DNA from 3 places in the Paenarthrobacter sp. JL.01a genome. Region 3 is predicted to be linked to each of the others. Evidence: riboswitches for the same ligand, from Rfam matches in the RefSeq annotation. Region 3 holds a riboswitch; each other region holds the start of a gene.
The links. A riboswitch is a leader RNA that binds a small molecule or an ion and turns the genes downstream of it on or off. The one in region 3 is predicted to bind S-adenosylmethionine.
Positions count from the first base shown of each region.

Region 1: linked by a shared signal. The riboswitch ahead of N5P29_RS18365 (DUF1737 domain-containing protein) and the one ahead of N5P29_RS13410 (aminotransferase class V-fold PLP-dependent enzyme) in region 3 are both predicted to bind S-adenosylmethionine.
Region 2: linked by a shared signal. The riboswitch ahead of N5P29_RS05420 (hypothetical protein) and the one ahead of N5P29_RS13410 (aminotransferase class V-fold PLP-dependent enzyme) in region 3 are both predicted to bind S-adenosylmethionine.

Region 1 is NZ_CP104877.1:3,871,246-3,876,206, forward strand. It holds gene N5P29_RS18355 (aromatic amino acid ammonia-lyase) at 1-1,316, opposite strand, end outside; gene N5P29_RS18360 (NtaA/DmoA family FMN-dependent monooxygenase) at 1,316-2,644, opposite strand; SAM riboswitch class IV at 2,820-2,933, shown strand; gene N5P29_RS18365 (DUF1737 domain-containing protein) at 2,947-3,207, shown strand; gene N5P29_RS18370 (rhodanese-like domain-containing protein) at 3,204-3,614, shown strand; gene N5P29_RS18375 (O-succinylhomoserine sulfhydrylase) at 3,617-4,825, shown strand; gene N5P29_RS18380 (hypothetical protein) at 4,836-4,961, shown strand, end outside.
Region 2 is NZ_CP104877.1:1,105,005-1,109,965, forward strand. It holds gene N5P29_RS05410 (VIT1/CCC1 transporter family protein) at 1-954, opposite strand, end outside; gene N5P29_RS05415 (hypothetical protein) at 1,219-1,410, shown strand; gene N5P29_RS05420 (hypothetical protein) at 1,407-1,739, opposite strand; SAM riboswitch class IV at 1,756-1,875, opposite strand; gene N5P29_RS05425 (sodium:solute symporter family protein) at 1,997-3,532, opposite strand; gene N5P29_RS05430 (helix-turn-helix domain-containing protein) at 3,812-4,387, shown strand; gene N5P29_RS05435 (APC family permease) at 4,392-4,961, opposite strand, start outside.
Region 3 is NZ_CP104877.1:2,847,514-2,852,474, forward strand. It holds gene N5P29_RS13400 (ribosome small subunit-dependent GTPase A) at 1-501, shown strand, start outside; gene hisN (histidinol-phosphatase) at 556-1,380, shown strand; SAM riboswitch class IV at 1,552-1,665, shown strand; gene N5P29_RS13410 (aminotransferase class V-fold PLP-dependent enzyme) at 1,698-3,101, shown strand; gene N5P29_RS13415 (class I SAM-dependent methyltransferase) at 3,203-4,024, shown strand; gene N5P29_RS13420 (metal-dependent transcriptional regulator) at 4,034-4,747, shown strand; gene N5P29_RS13425 (MFS transporter) at 4,767-4,961, opposite strand, start outside.

The sequences.
Region 1 (4,961 bases), 1.0 Mb from region 3:
TGCAGGGCCAGTGGCGCCAAGGTGGAGTGGTCCTCGACGTCGGCCGAAAGTGTGGGGGCGCCAAGGGTCGCCGGGGCTGCCAGGAATTTGAGCTCGGCCAACAGTCCCGCAGCGGAATACCAGAGCAGCCCGGGCAGTTCCTCCTGGATTAAAGCCGACGCCGATCCTGGTTCGGAGGATGCCGCTGCCAGGTGTCGTGCCCTGATGGCCCGTTGCGGTGGATACAGCTTGGCAATACGTCGTTCGCTGGAAATCCCCACATGCGCCAAGGCCAGCCGCAGCCCTTCAAAGGACAAGGCCAGCTGCATCGGTTGGAAGTTCCCGCCGGACACCATCGCACCGGACCCCACATCCACCAATGGGTTGTCGCCCCGGCCGTTCAGTTCCACCTCCAGGGCCGAACGGAGCTGCGACACCACGTTCCGGAAGGCACCGTGGGTCTGCGGCGCGGCACGGAACGACAACGCGTCCTGCACCGACACGTCGGGCCGGACATCCTCCAGCCATCCCCCGCTCAACAGCCGGCGAACAGCGGCAGCCGAATCGCCCTGCCCGTCCACTGCCTTGGCCGCCTGGATGGCCGGCGAAAAGGGAGTGAGGTTCCCGCCGCCGTCGTACCTTGCAATGGTCTCCAGCGAGAGTGAAAGTGCGACGTCGGCCAGGCGGGCCAGGTGCCGCAGGCGCACCAAGGCGAGGGCGCCTGCGCCAACGGAGTAGGCGTTGGCGCTCACTAAGGCCAGTGCCTCACCGGCAGCGGGCTGGAGCGGTTGAAGCCCGGCGTCGGCGAGGGCCTTGGCACCCGGGACCAGCAGGCCGGAGGCGTCGAAGGCTTCGCCCTCCCCCAAGGCAACAGCGGCGACGGCGGCCAGTTGGGTCAGGTCGGACGAGCCCACCGAGCCCTCGCCCGGGATGGCAGGAAAGACGCCGCGGTTGAGCAGTTCAGCATAGAAGGCCGCGGTTTCGGGACGGACGCCGGAGCCGCCCCGACTGAAGCCTATGAGGCGGGCAAGGATCACTGAGCGGGCGGCAGCCCGGTCCAAGTACGGGCCAACCCCACTGTTGTGATACCGGACCACCTGTACTTGATAAGCCAGCAGCGACTTCTCCTCCACGTCGGTGTCCCGACCGGATCCGAGCAAGGTGTTCAGGCCGTAAACCCGCTGGCCGGACGCGGCAGTCTCTTCCACGACTTCCCGGGATCGCCGGAGCAAATTCAACGCATCTTGGTTGAGTTCCACGTGAAACGTCGGATCAGCAGCCGCCTCCGCCACAAGCAGCGCGGAAACTGTCCCGGTTCCGATGCTGAAGGTCCCCACTAGAAATCCAAGAGATTCTGCCGGAAACCGCCGTTGCCGTAACTTGTCCTCAACAGGCCGCGCCGCCGCAGTTCAGGCGTGAGTTTGTCCAGAACTCCATGGACTGTAACCGGATCCACGAAACCGGAGAACAGGAACCCGTCGCCGCCCACAGCCGAGCCGGTTTCCTCCAGGTAGTCGGCGATTTCACCGACCGTGCCGATGATCGAGTCCCCCGCACCGCCGCTACGTGCCTGGAGGATCTCGCGCAACGTGGACCCGGGAGGGGCAGCCTTGGCGAAATGCTCCAGCGTGCCTTGGTTGCTGTTGGTGGTGAGCTCGGGGAGGGGCTGATCCAGGTCGAACTGCTTGAAGTCGATCACGGAAAGGTAGGAGATGGAGTTGAGCTGGCTGTCGATGTCGCGCTGCGTCAGCTCCCGACGCTGGGCCCGCAGTTCCTCTGCCTCCGCGGTGGAGCCCACCACGGTGGGCTTCAGCACGAAAAGTACCTTCACATCGTCGGGGTTCCTGCCGGCCTTCGCGGCCTCGGCGCGGATGGAATCGCGGTATGACTTCATACCCTCAACCCCGCGGGCCAACGCAATGGCAACATCCGCGTGGCCGCCGGCGAACGCCTTGCCTCGCGGCGAAGCCCCAGCCTGAACCAGGACAGGTTCCTCGGGCAAAGGGGCTGTGTTCAACGGACCCCGGACTTTGAAGAACTCGCCTTGATGGTTGATGGGGTGGACCTTGGTGTGGTCGGCGAACCTCCCGGCGTCCACATCCTCAAGCACGGCGCCAGGTTCCCAACTCCGCCAAAGCCGCCTGACGACGTCGACGAATTCCTCCGCCTTCTCATACCGGAGGTCGTGTTCGATCTGCTGGTCCAGGCCGTAGTTCTGTGCTGCGAGGTCGCTGCCCGAAGTGACCACGTTCCACCCGAGCTGCCCCTCTGAGAAGTGCTGCAACGTTGCCAGCAGCCGGGCCGCCGTGAAGGGAGGGTAGAAAGAGGCGCTGACGGTCGGCACAATTCCGAGGTGTTCGGTGGCGGAAAGCAGATACGGGACAAGCGCCAGGGGATCGTGCTTGGGCGCAAAGGAGGCATGGGCCAGGGAAACCTCGGCTGTGCCACCATAGGTGTCGGGGACGGTCAGGGAATCCTCGATGATGAACAGGTCCAGCCCGGACCGCTCAAAGGCCCGGACAGCCTCCTGGTAGAGGGCGGGCTTCTTCCAGTCATAGCCCAGGCTGTAGCCGGGAGTCCCCCAACCTTGGACCCCGAATCCGTGGCCCACGAACCATCCAAAATGAAGCATGGGCTTGAGTGTAGAACTGCTCTGTCCGCTCACCGCGACCTGATTTCACACGAAGTTACAGGGGGTCGTACTGCGTCAATTATGCTCCCGGGAGGTCACATTTGGGGCCTGTCTTCAGCGGCCCGCCCAGGGACCGATTACGCAACATGACGACGGCGGCGCTCTCCCCGAATGCGGCGAAGGCGCCTTGGATGTTACGTTCTTCTTGAGTAATGAGCACCAGCGTTAAGCCCTGACTTGCTGGTCGGCAACCCTCTCCCGCGGCGGGGTGCCTCAGGTGACTACTCGGCTTATTCGACACTTCGAACTGCAAGCGTGACTGAGGAGCACCACGAATGCCTGAACCCACTGAAGAAAAACTCGCGTATCGCCTGATCACCGGTCCCGACACCCGTGAATTCTGCGAACGCATCAGCAATGCCCTGGCCGAGGGCTACGTCCTGCACGGCAATCCCGCAGCAACCTTCAACGGCACCGACGTGATCGTCGCCCAGGCCGTGATCCTGCCTGCCGCCGTCGCCAGTTCCGACGCCGCAGTAGCAAGCGCCGTGGACGAGTTGGAAAACTACGAAGAATCATTCGAGGGCCACGCATGAGCTACGCAGGTGACCTGACCCCGCACGACGCGTGGGCCAAACTTGAACAAGGCGCCATCCTGGTGGATGTCCGCACTGAGGGCGAATGGGCCCATATCGGCATCCCCGACACCAAGGCCACCGAGAACGATCCCCTGTTCATCCAGTGGAACCTCGCCGGTGGCATCCCGAACTCCCGTTTCATCGAGGAGCTGCAGCAGCAGGCTCCCGAAGCCGACGGCGTGGAGCTGGTGTTCCTCTGCCGGTCGGGCCAGCGCTCAATCGCCGCCGCCATCGCCGCCACGCAGGCCGGATTCACCGCCTACAACGTGCTGGAAGGCTTTGAGGGTGAGCCGGACCGTTACGGCGAACGCACTGTAAACGGCTGGAAGAACCGCGGCCTGCCTACCAACTTGGGGAACGACTAAAAGTGACATTCAATCCTGACGCCGCCGGCTGGAGCCCTGACACCCAGGCCGTCCGCGGTGGACTTGACCGTACCAACTTCCAGGAAACGGCCGAGCCCGTTTTCCTCAACTCCGGCTTCGTGTACGAATCCGCTGCCGCCGCCGAACGCGCTTTCACCGGCGAGGACGAACGCTTCGTCTACTCCCGCTACGGCAACCCGAGCGTGGCCACCTTCCAGGAGCGGCTCCGTCTGCTTGAAGGAACCGAGGCGTGCTTTGCGACGGCGTCCGGCATGTCCGCTGTGTTCACCGCCTTGGGTGCCCTGCTGGCTGCCGGAGACCGCGTGGTTGCCGCCCGTTCCCTCTTTGGTTCGTGCTTCGTGATCCTTAACGAAATCCTGCCGCGCTGGGGCGTGGAGACCGTCTTTGTCGACGGACCGGACCTGGAGCAGTGGCGCGAGGCCCTCTCCGAGCCGACCACCGCCGTCTTCTTCGAATCGCCGTCCAACCCGATGCAGGAGATCGTCGACATCGCGGCCGTCAGCGAACTGGCGCATGCCGCCGGGGCGACCGTCGTCGTCGACAATGTCTTTGCCACTCCCCTGCTGCAGCGTTGCGGTGACCTTGGCGCCGACGTGATTGTCTACTCGGGAACCAAGCACATCGATGGCCAGGGACGCGTCATGGGTGGTGCCATCCTGGGCACCAAGGAATACATCGACGGCCCGGTCAAGCAGCTCATGCGCCACACCGGCCCCTCGCTGTCCTCCTTCAATGCCTGGGTGCTCACCAAGGGCCTTGAGACCATCGGGCTGCGCGTGAACCACAGCTCGGCGTCGGCCCTGAAGATCGCCGAATGGCTCGAACAGCAGCCGGCCATCAGCTGGGTCAAATACCCGCTGCTGAAGTCGCACCCGCAGTACGAGCTCGCCACCAAGCAGATGAAGGCCGGCGGCACCGTGCTGACGTTCGAGCTCTCCCCCTCGGATGGGCGCAGCGCCAAGGAAGCTGCTTTCGCGCTGCTCGATGGCCTGGGCGTCATCGACATTTCCAACAACCTGGGCGACTCCAAGTCCCTCATCACCCACCCGGCCACCACCACGCACCGGGCCATGGGTCCGGAGGGGCGTGCGGCCATCGGATTGTCCGACGGCGTGGTCCGTTTGTCTGTGGGTCTCGAGGATGTGGACGACCTCATCCTGGATCTGGAGAAGGCCCTCAAACAGGTCTAACCTTGCTGGCATGAGGCATCCATACCGCCGGGCGGGGGCTGTCATCGTTGCGGGTTCGGTCGTTTGGCTGGCCGGGATTTCGCCGGTGCCACGCGTGTACACCACGCTGGATCCGGCCGAGCGTTTGCGGCTGCTC
Region 2 (4,961 bases), 1.7 Mb from region 3:
GAACGGAAGGATGGGCACGATGGCGCCGGAGGCGAAGAAGCAGAAGCTGGACATCGCCGCGCCCCAGGCCGAACCCACGGATTCGTGCTCGTCGGTGACCGGTTTTTCGGGTTGGAGCGAAAGGCTGGGATCGCAGTCGCAGCTGAACAGTCCCATGCGCTCGGCTGCCCGGTGTTCGGCGGCCTCCCGGGTCATGCCACGTGCCAGGTAGACCAGGACCAGTTCGTTGTGGTCGATGTCCAACGACGGGGCTGCGGTGAGCGTCGCCTGGGTGGGGAGCGTGGCGTTGAGCAGTTCGCGTTGAGAGCGGACGGAAACGTATTCGCCGGCGCCCATGGACAGGGCGCCTGCCAGGAGTCCGGCCACGCCGCTCATGAGCACCACTGAGCTGGACACCCCGGTGGCGGCCATGCCCATCACCAGCGAGAGGTTGCTCACCAGGCCATCGTTGGCGCCGAAGACCGCAGCGCGGAAGGTGCCCGAAAGCCTGTTGCGGCCCCGGGTGGCCAAGCCGCGGACGACTTCCTCATGGATCTGCTCGTCGGCCACCATCGCCGGCGTCGCCGCGGGCTCGGTGCCGTACGGGGAGCGGCCCTCTGCACGCTGTGCCAGGGCAAGGACGAACACGGATCCAAAGTTCCGGGCCAGGAAACCCAGGAACTGGCTGCGGGCCGACGCCGCTTTGGGCATCCCGGCCTGGTCTCCGAGGAGTTTGAGCCAGTGGGCCTCATGCCGGCCCTCGGCCTCGGCCAGGGCCAGCAGGATCTGGCGTTCTTCGCCGTCACGCCGCTGGGCAAGTTCGCGGTAAACGGCGGCTTCCGCCCGCTCATCGGCCAGGTATTGCCGCCAGCGCCGGATGTCCGACGCCGACGGTGTGGCGGTGCCTTGGGTTTCCGGTGATTCGGGGGTGGGGTCCGGAGCGGGGCTCGACGAACTCTGGGATTCCTGGTGCATCTGCACTTTATCTCCTGTGCTTGGTGGGGTAGTTGCGGCCCCATTGCACGCCCCACACTACCGCTTATCGGCGGGGATTTTTGGCCGGTATTCCTTAGTTGGAATGTTCGGTGCACCGTAATTCGGGGCGTTGCGCGATCCCTTTTCCGGGCCTTGACCCATGCTTGCCCTGGTGCTCAGATGGAAGGACAGGGGCGGGTTTTTTATCAACGCGCAATTGGCCACCGGGCTCCTGCAGGCAGCCCACGGGACGGAGGTAGCAGCATGAACACCACCGAATCACATTCCAACTATCCGGAACGAACAACCATCGAGTCGGACCCGGCTTACGACTACGCCGAAGACCAGGAAGTAGACGAGCCGTGGGTGGAGGAAGTGGACGCCCCCGAGGACGACGAGCGGGTGGTTCCGATTGACGAGACCGAGGACTTCCGCGAGGAGGACGAGGAGATTTAGGCGGTTTCCCGGCTGAGAATGAAGGTACATGGCCGGCCCTCCCGCTGGCCTGCCGCGGCTACGGTGACCGTCAGCGTTCCCGAAGCCCCACACCACGTGGAGGGCCGGACCGCCCGCGCCAGCGCCTCGGCGATCTGCGCCGTTTGTGTACACAGGAAACAGAGGGTCCGGTTCCGGGTCGGTATGGTCACCGTGCCAAGGTAAAGGTCGACGGCGGGGATCACCTTGACGGTTGCGGTTGCGGCGGGGGCGCTGCGGGCGTGGCTCAGTTCGCCGTGGATCGGCTCGTTGTGGCTCGGCTGGCTGTGGCTCGGCTCGTGATACGGCACGGGGCTGCTCCTGTGGAGAGTGCTCTTGCCCGCTCGGTTGTCTCAGGTCCGGGTCGGGCCGCTTCCTCATCCGAACCACCCGTGAACATGGGGTTGGTGCATGGCCAGTCGGAGCTTGGCGCCACATCTCTTGAAGCTGGGACAACCCTACCGCACCTCCCCCCGTTGTGAGGCCCGCCCTGCGCTCTTTGGGGCGGGAACGCAAAACGGCGGCGCTGCCCCGCGAAGGGGCGGCACCGCCGTCGGATATTGCCTGCTTAGCTGTTGCTGCCTACCGGGTGTACTTCCGGCGACAGTTCCTCCGGGATGGCTCCGGCGACGCGCTTGTCCCAGGCCTCGCGGACAGCTGCGTCCGTGGGCGGGGTCAGCAGGGAGACCACGACGTAGACCACCAGCGAGGCGCCAAGGCCCCAGTAGATGGGCTCGTTCGCGTAGACGCCGTCTTCGCTGGGGATGACGCCAACTGCGTACATGATGAGCAATGCCAAGGTCAGCACGGAACCGACCGCCATGGACCACGCAGCTGCGATACCGGTGCCGCGCTTCCACACCAGGCCACCGAGGATGGCAACCAGGAGGCCGCCGACCAGAATGTCGTAGGCGATGGTCAGGGCGACCACAACATCCTGCGCGGCCATGGAAATCAGCACTGCCAGCACGCCGAGGCCCAGGACCCAGTAGCGGTTTGCCTTGACGTCGTGCTCGGGGTTCTCGGTGTCATCGGTGTTGATGGTCTTGCCGAACCAGCTGGCGACGAAAGGCACGACGTCGGCGCGAGCCACCGTTGCGGCGGCGATCAGGGCGCCGGAGGCGGTGGACATCATGGCCGCGACAGCTGCTGCCATGACCAGGCCACCGATGCCGACGGGCAGGATATGGGTAGCGACCTCTGCGTAGACGACGTCCTTGCCGAGGTTGGCTACGTCGATGTTGGGCAGTGCAACGCGGGCTGCCAGACCGATCAATGCGCCGGCGATGCCGTAGAGGATGCAGTAGACGCCTGCGGTGGCGCCGCCCCAGCGGGCAACTTTCGCGGTCTTGGCAGTGAAGACGCGCTGCCAGATGTCCTGGCCGATCAGGAGGCCCAGTGTGTAAACGACGAAGTACGTGATGATCGTTTGGGTACCGATGCCATCGATCTGGAAGAAGCTGTCCTCCAGGCGTGAACGGATGCCGTCCATTCCACCGGCAGCGTTCAAGGCGAACGGAAGCATAAGGAAGAAGATGCCGACGGTCTTGATGAGGAACTGCACCTGGTCGGCCAGGGTGATGGACCACATGCCACCGATGGTGGAGTAGACCAGCACGATGGCGCCGCCGACGGCGATTGCCAGCCAGCGTTCCCAGCCGAAGAGCACCACGAAGATGGTGGCGTAGGCGCCGGTGGAGGTGGCGCACAACATGAGGGTGTAGGCGAGCATCACGATGCCGGAGGTCTGCGTGGCTTTGCTGCCGTAGCGCAGGCTCAGCATTTGGGAGACCGTGTAGATCTTCAACCGCTGGATGGTGCCGGCGAACAGGAGGCTAAGGAGCAGGACGCCGGAGCCGATGGCGACCACGAGCCACATGCCGGAGATGCCGAACTTGTAACCGAGGCCCACGCCGCCAACGGTGGATGCGCCACCGAGGACAACCGCGGCCATGGTGCCGGTGTAAAGGAAGGGGCCCAGGCGGCGGCCGGCCACCAGGAAGTCGCTGTTGTTCTTGGTGCGGGACTTGCCCCACCAGCCGAACGCCAGCATGGCGAGCAGGTACACCACCACGATTGCGATGTTAATAGCCGAAGATTCCATGAACGGTCCTTGGAGCTGATGCACGGAGGTTGGGGTTTTCGACGATACTCCTGCAGGGCGTCGAAGTCTCCGTGCTGACGGTTGGAGATTGTGTTTGAAGCTGGGGAACGTGTTGTGTGCCTCACAGACAACACTTGTTGCCTATGAGGATATGTTGTGATCGGAGTAACAGTCAAGATCCTTTGAACATGGTTACGTCCGCAGTGGCCTTGTTTACGTGCCTCCCGGCTACTATTGCTCCAATGACAGGGCCACATGACAGGCCTGAAAGGTTCGTGAATGAAGGCTCTACCCGTTGAACCGAGCAATGTTCCCGTTGCCATCGGTTCCAGAATCCGCGCAGCCCGGCAAGCACAACGCCTCACCATTGAGCAGGTGGCTGACGCGACCGGTCTGACCAAGGGCTTCCTGAGTCGCGTGGAGCGCGACCTGACATCTCCGTCGGTGGCTTCCTTGGTGACTCTGTGCCAAGTGCTCTCGGTCTCCGTTGGCGACCTTTTCGCCGCGCCGGAGACCCATCTGACACGTCGCGACGACGGCCCCAGGATTTCCTTGGGTGGCCAAGGCATTGTGGAGCGGTTGTTGACTGCCCGCTCGGAGCGGCGCCTGCAGATCCTGCAGGCCACCATCGAGCCCCGGGGCCGGGGTGAGAACGAGCTTTACGCAGTGGACTGCGATGTTGACGTGCTCCACGTGGTCAAGGGCCGCATCAAGCTGATCCTGACCAACGAGGAGTACGAGCTCGAAGAGGGGGACACCCTCTCCTTCCCCGGCCGCGAGCCCCACACCTGGATCAACCCCACGGATGAGACCGTGGAAGTGCTCTGGGTGCTGGTGCCGGCAGCGAGCCGGTAGTCCCTTAGCCCACGTGGACCCAGGGGCGGCGGGTGATATCCGGCTCGGCTTCCCGGAGTACCTCACGGGTCACCGGGGCAATCTCACCTTCGCCGAAGAACAGGAACCTGCTCAGGTTGGAGATGGGGTTGCCCTCGGTCCAGCGGAAGTAGATGTGCGGCATGAAGCCGGTGACGTCGCGGATGTGCAGGAGCACCGCGGCCAGCGTGTTGGGCACATTGTTGCTGTGGACTTCCAGGATCTTGAATCCGTGCCGTTCCTTGCCCACTACCTGGAGCTCCTGTTCGAAGTCGGAGCTGTCGTCCACGATGATCTCGATGAAGACGGCGTCGCAGTCCACCGGGAGGTGGTTGGCCTGCTGGGCATGCTGCAGCTTCTCCCTGTACCTGTCGGCGCTGAAGCGCTTGGGTTCGTGGGCGATGATCCGGACAGGGCCGTCGGAGTTGTTGGCCGTGAATTCCAAGGCCTTGTGGTCCATCTTGATGTGCGTGGCCCGCAGTTCGAAGGCGCGTCGCATGCGGGAGACGAAACTGACCACCAGGATCGCCAGGATGAAGAGTGCGGCAATCTTCAG
Region 3 (4,961 bases):
TCAGCCCGTTTGGAACGGGATGCCGTGTCCCAACTCCGCTCTTACCTGGGCGGGAAAGTGACGGTCATGCTTGGCCACTCCGGCGTGGGAAAGTCCACGATGGTCAACGCCCTGACCGGAGCTGAACGTGCCACCGGCGGCGTGAACGCAGTGACCGGCCGGGGCCGGCACACTTCGTCATCGGCCCTGGCCCTCAAGTTGGCCGATGCGCCCTCCGGGAGCTGGATCATTGACACCCCCGGCATCCGCTCCTTCGGCCTGGCCCACGTGGATCCTGATCGGATACTGCACTCCTTCCCGGATCTCGAGCCTGGCACCGAGACCTGTGACCGCGGCTGCAAGCATGACGCGACCGCCGTGAACTGCGGATTGGATGCTTGGGTCAACGACGGCCATGCCGGGCCTTCCGGTGTAGCGCGTCTGGCATCCCTGCGACGCCTCCTGGGCGCGGACCCTCGCCTGGAGGCCAAGGAAGCCAAAGAGCTGGGCACGGTTAACTGAGGGATATGCCTTAACGTCCCCACTGCTGCGGGCGTTTCAGGATAGTTTGGTGGCATGACCCAACCCGCTTCCACCTACAACGACGACCTGCGCCTTGCCCACGTCCTCGCCGATTCCGTCGACGCCCAGACCATGGATCGCTTCAAGGCCCTGGACCTGCAGATCGAAACCAAGCCCGACCTCACACCTGTCACCGATGCGGACAAGGCCGCTGAGGAAGCCATCCGCGGTCAGTTGTCGCGCTCGCGTCCCCGTGATGCGGTCCTTGGCGAAGAATTCGGCAGCAGCGGTCACGGCTCGCGACGTTGGATCATCGACCCCATAGACGGCACGAAGAACTTTGTCCGGGGTGTTCCCGTGTGGGCAACGCTGATTGCGCTGGTGGACGAAGGCGAACCCGTTGTAGGCGTGGTCAGCGCTCCCGCCTTGGGCAAGCGGTGGTGGGCAGCCAAGGACATGGGCGCCTACATGGGCCGGTCCCTGGCATCGGCAACGCGCCTGAAGGTGTCCAACGTTTCCCGCCTGGCCGACGCCTCCATGTCCTACTCCAGCCTCTCCGGCTGGAAGGAACGTGGAAACCTGGACGAGTTCCTGGGCCTCACCGAGGACCTCTGGCGCACCCGCGCCTACGGTGACTTTTGGTCCTATTGCATGGTGGCCGAAGGAGCTGTGGACATCGCCTGCGAGCCCGAACTGAATCTCTATGACATGGCCGCTCTTGTTCCCATCGTCACCGAGGCCGGGGGGCGCTTTACCTCCCTGGAAGGCGAAGACGGCCCGTTCGGCGGCAACGCCCTGGCCACGAATTCGATCCTCCACTCGGAGGTCCTGAAGCGCCTGAACCCCGGATTGGACGATCTCCTCCAGCCCCCGGCCTGAGTCCGGGCCACCTCCGGTTCATCGAATTTTCGACGGCGGCTGCCCCCCATTTGCGAGCAGCCGCCGCTTTTTATTCGCAAGAACGGGCAATTTTCAACCCGCGTAACAATCGGCTTAACAAAACTCTCCGGCTTTGGACCCTTTCACGGACGTGCCTTAGCCTTTTTTACAGGTCACGAGTGCCAGCGCTAAACCCCGGTTAGCTGGCCGGCAACCCTCCATTCGCGGTGGGGTGCCCCGGGTGACGACCCGGCCGGTCCGGAACGGATGCGGCAAGCGCGGATCCCCCTGAGGGGGTCCCTCTTGAGTGAGGTCCCATGAGCACTGTCACGTTCAACTCAAACATCGTTCCTTCCTTCATCGAAGACTCCCCCACAGCTGCCGCGGCCCGTCCGCTCGCTGCCGTCACGGGCGCGGAACTGCAGGCCCCGCTGATTCAGGGTGGCCACGTCCGCTATGCGAACCTCGACTATGGTGCATCGGCCCCAGCGTTGACGATCGTTTCCGCCTACCTCAACGAGGTCCTGCCTTACTACGCCAGCGTCCACCGCGGGGCGGGATTCGCCTCACAGATCAGCACCTCGGTGTATGAAAATTCGCGGAACATTGTCCGTGAGTTTGTTGGTGGACGTGCCGACGACTCCGTCATTTTCACCCGGAACACCACCGACTCGCTGAACCTGTTGGCCGGCTGCCTTCCCCAGGAGGACGGCCAGTTCGCTGGCGAGGTCCTGTACTTGGACATTGAGCATCACGCGAACCTGCTGCCTTGGCAGGGAGTCCCGCACCGCAGCGTCGTTGCGGAGTCCACCCTGGCCGGCACAGTAGCCAAAATCGAAGCTGAACTGGCCCAGGGCGGCGTCAGCCTGCTCGCAGTAACGGGCGCCTCGAACGTCACCGGTGAGATCCTGCCCATCGCCCAGCTGGCGTCCTTGGCGCACCAGTACGGGGCGAGGATCGTCGTGGATGCCGCCCAACTTGCTCCGCACCGCCGCGTCAACATCGCAGAAGCGGATGTCGACTACATCGTGTTCTCCGGCCACAAGCTCTACGCGCCGTTCGGTGCAGGAGTCGTTGTTGGTCGCCCGGACTGGCTCGACGCCGGCGTCCCGCACCTGGCAGGTGGCGGCGCTGTCCGTGAGGCCCGTCTGGATTCGGTCAGCTGGGCCACGGGTCCGGCCAGGCACGAAGGCGGCTCCCCCAATGTCCTCGGAGCGGCGACCCTCGCCCGAGCGACCCAGGTCCTCGCGACCCTGGACGAGGACGCCTGGCACGCTCACGAAGCCGGCATCCGCAGCTACCTGGTCGAGGGCCTTGAGGCCATCGACGGCGTAACGGTCCACCGGATCTTCAGCGATTCGGAGGACACCATCGGTGTGGTCAACTTCTCCGTTGAAGGATTCGACGCCGGGCTGGTCGCCGCCTATCTGGCCGCCGAGCACGGTGTGGGCCTCCGGGATGGCCGTTTCTGTGCCCACCCATTGCTCAAGCGACTGGGGCTGCCATCGGGTTCCCTGCGGGCAAGCTTCGGCGTCGGCTCCCGGTTGGAGGACGCCACCAGGCTGCTTGCGGGCATCCAGGAACTCAAGTGCAACGGTTTGGGCTGGGACTACGTGGTGGACGAAGGCCGCTGGGTACCTGCCAACGACCACCGCACCTACCCCGAGTGGGCGCCCAACACCCCGGGAACCGCGGGCGCAGCTCCCTGCACTGTCGACTAAAGAGCGCAGCGTCGGCCAACGGCGCAGCTGAGCAAGCGTAAATGCCGGACCGAGGGTAAATTCGTAGGGTATCTTTTGGCTACCCCGTGAAGGAGTTCTGCGTGTCCCTGCGTACACCGGATGGCGCTCCCGGCATACCCGGGCCCGCCGGCCCCCGTGGACCCAAGCTCCATGCCTCGCGCCGGCACGAGCTTGGCCGGAGCTTCCAGGACGGCGGAGAGCACTATGACCGTGTGCGGCCCGGCTATCCGCTGGACTCCGTGGAATGGCTCGTACCCGGGGGTTCAAAGACAGCGGCAGATCTCGGCGCCGGTACGGGTAAGTTCAGTGCCCTTTTGGCCGAACGCGGACTTGAGGTTGCCGCCGTCGATCCTTCCACCGACATGTTGGAGCAACTGCGAAAGGCCTATCCCGGTATTCGCGCAACGGAGGGAACGGCCGAGGCAACAGGGCTGGCGGACTCAGCATTCGACGTCGTCAGCGTTGCCCAGGCCTGGCACTGGTGCGAGCCGCTTAAGGCGAGCACGGAAATTGCACGAATCCTCCGCCCCCACGGCGTATTGGGCCTGATCTGGAACCAGCTGGATACTTCCATTCCATGGGTCCACCGGCTCTCCCGCATCATGCACGCCGGAGATGTCCATAAGCCGGGATTCCGGCCAGTTATCGGTCCGGAATTCCAAAGGTTGGAGCGCCACCTCACTGAGTGGGAGGATCCGCTGACGCCTGAGGACATCATGGAGCTGACCAAGTCGCGCAGTTACTACCTTCGCGCCAACGAAGCCACCCGCGCCAAAGTCATGGGCAACCTGCAGTGGTACCTTTACGAACACCTCGGCCATGCGCCCGGCGATACCGTCCAGCTGCCCTACCTGACGCAGACCTGGCGGGCATATAAAGTCCACAATGCCTTGCCACGGTAGGCTTGGAGTGTGAAGACCAGTACGCCCTCCTCCTCGATCGAGGACTACGTCAAGGTCATTTACTCCTACACGGAGTGGCAGGACAAGCCGATCACGTCCTCGCAGCTCGCCCTGCGCCTTGGCGTCGCCAACTCATCAGTGTCCGAGATGGTCCGCAAGCTCAAGGACCAAGGCCTGGTTGACCATCAGCCCTACAGCGCCATCCGCCTGACTCCGGAGGGCATGCGCCTTGCCCTGTCCATGGTCCGCAGGCACCGCCTCATCGAAACGTACTTGGTGGAGGAACTCGGATACAGCTGGGACGAAGTCCATGACGAGGCCGAAATGCTGGAGCATGCTGTGTCCGATACCTTCATCGAACGCATGTCTGCCAAGCTGGGCCATCCCGAACGCGACCCGCACGGTGATCCCATTCCCTCGGCAGACGGCACCGTGGAGCTGCCGCACGCCTACCGCATGAACGAGCTCGACCAGGGACACTCGGGCCGCATCACCCGCATCAGCGATGACAACCCCGAACTCCTGAGGTATCTGGCCTCAGAGGACATTCCGCTGGACGCTCCTGTCGAGGTGGTGGGCCGTAAGCCCTTTGGCGGGGCCTTGGTGGTCAGGATCGGCGGCGGCCAAAACGGCCGCGAATTCGATCTCGCTGACGAAGTCGCCTCCGCCTTGTGGGTTCAGAGCGCAGGCCCCCACCCGGGCTGCGTGCTTCCCGCCCGCTGACCATCGCGGCAGCAAAGGTTCAGCTGCGCCGCCCGGCGGGACCGCCGTCGTCGGACGCTGCGCCAGGTTCACGGTCAGCGGCGGCCGTCGCCTGCGCGGACGGGTTACGGATCCCGACGGCGGACGCAACTGCCCCGGCCAGAAACAGGACCGCCGTTGCCACCAAGGCGTTGTAAAGCCCTTGCCTGGTGAAGACCGGCCCCACAATGACGCC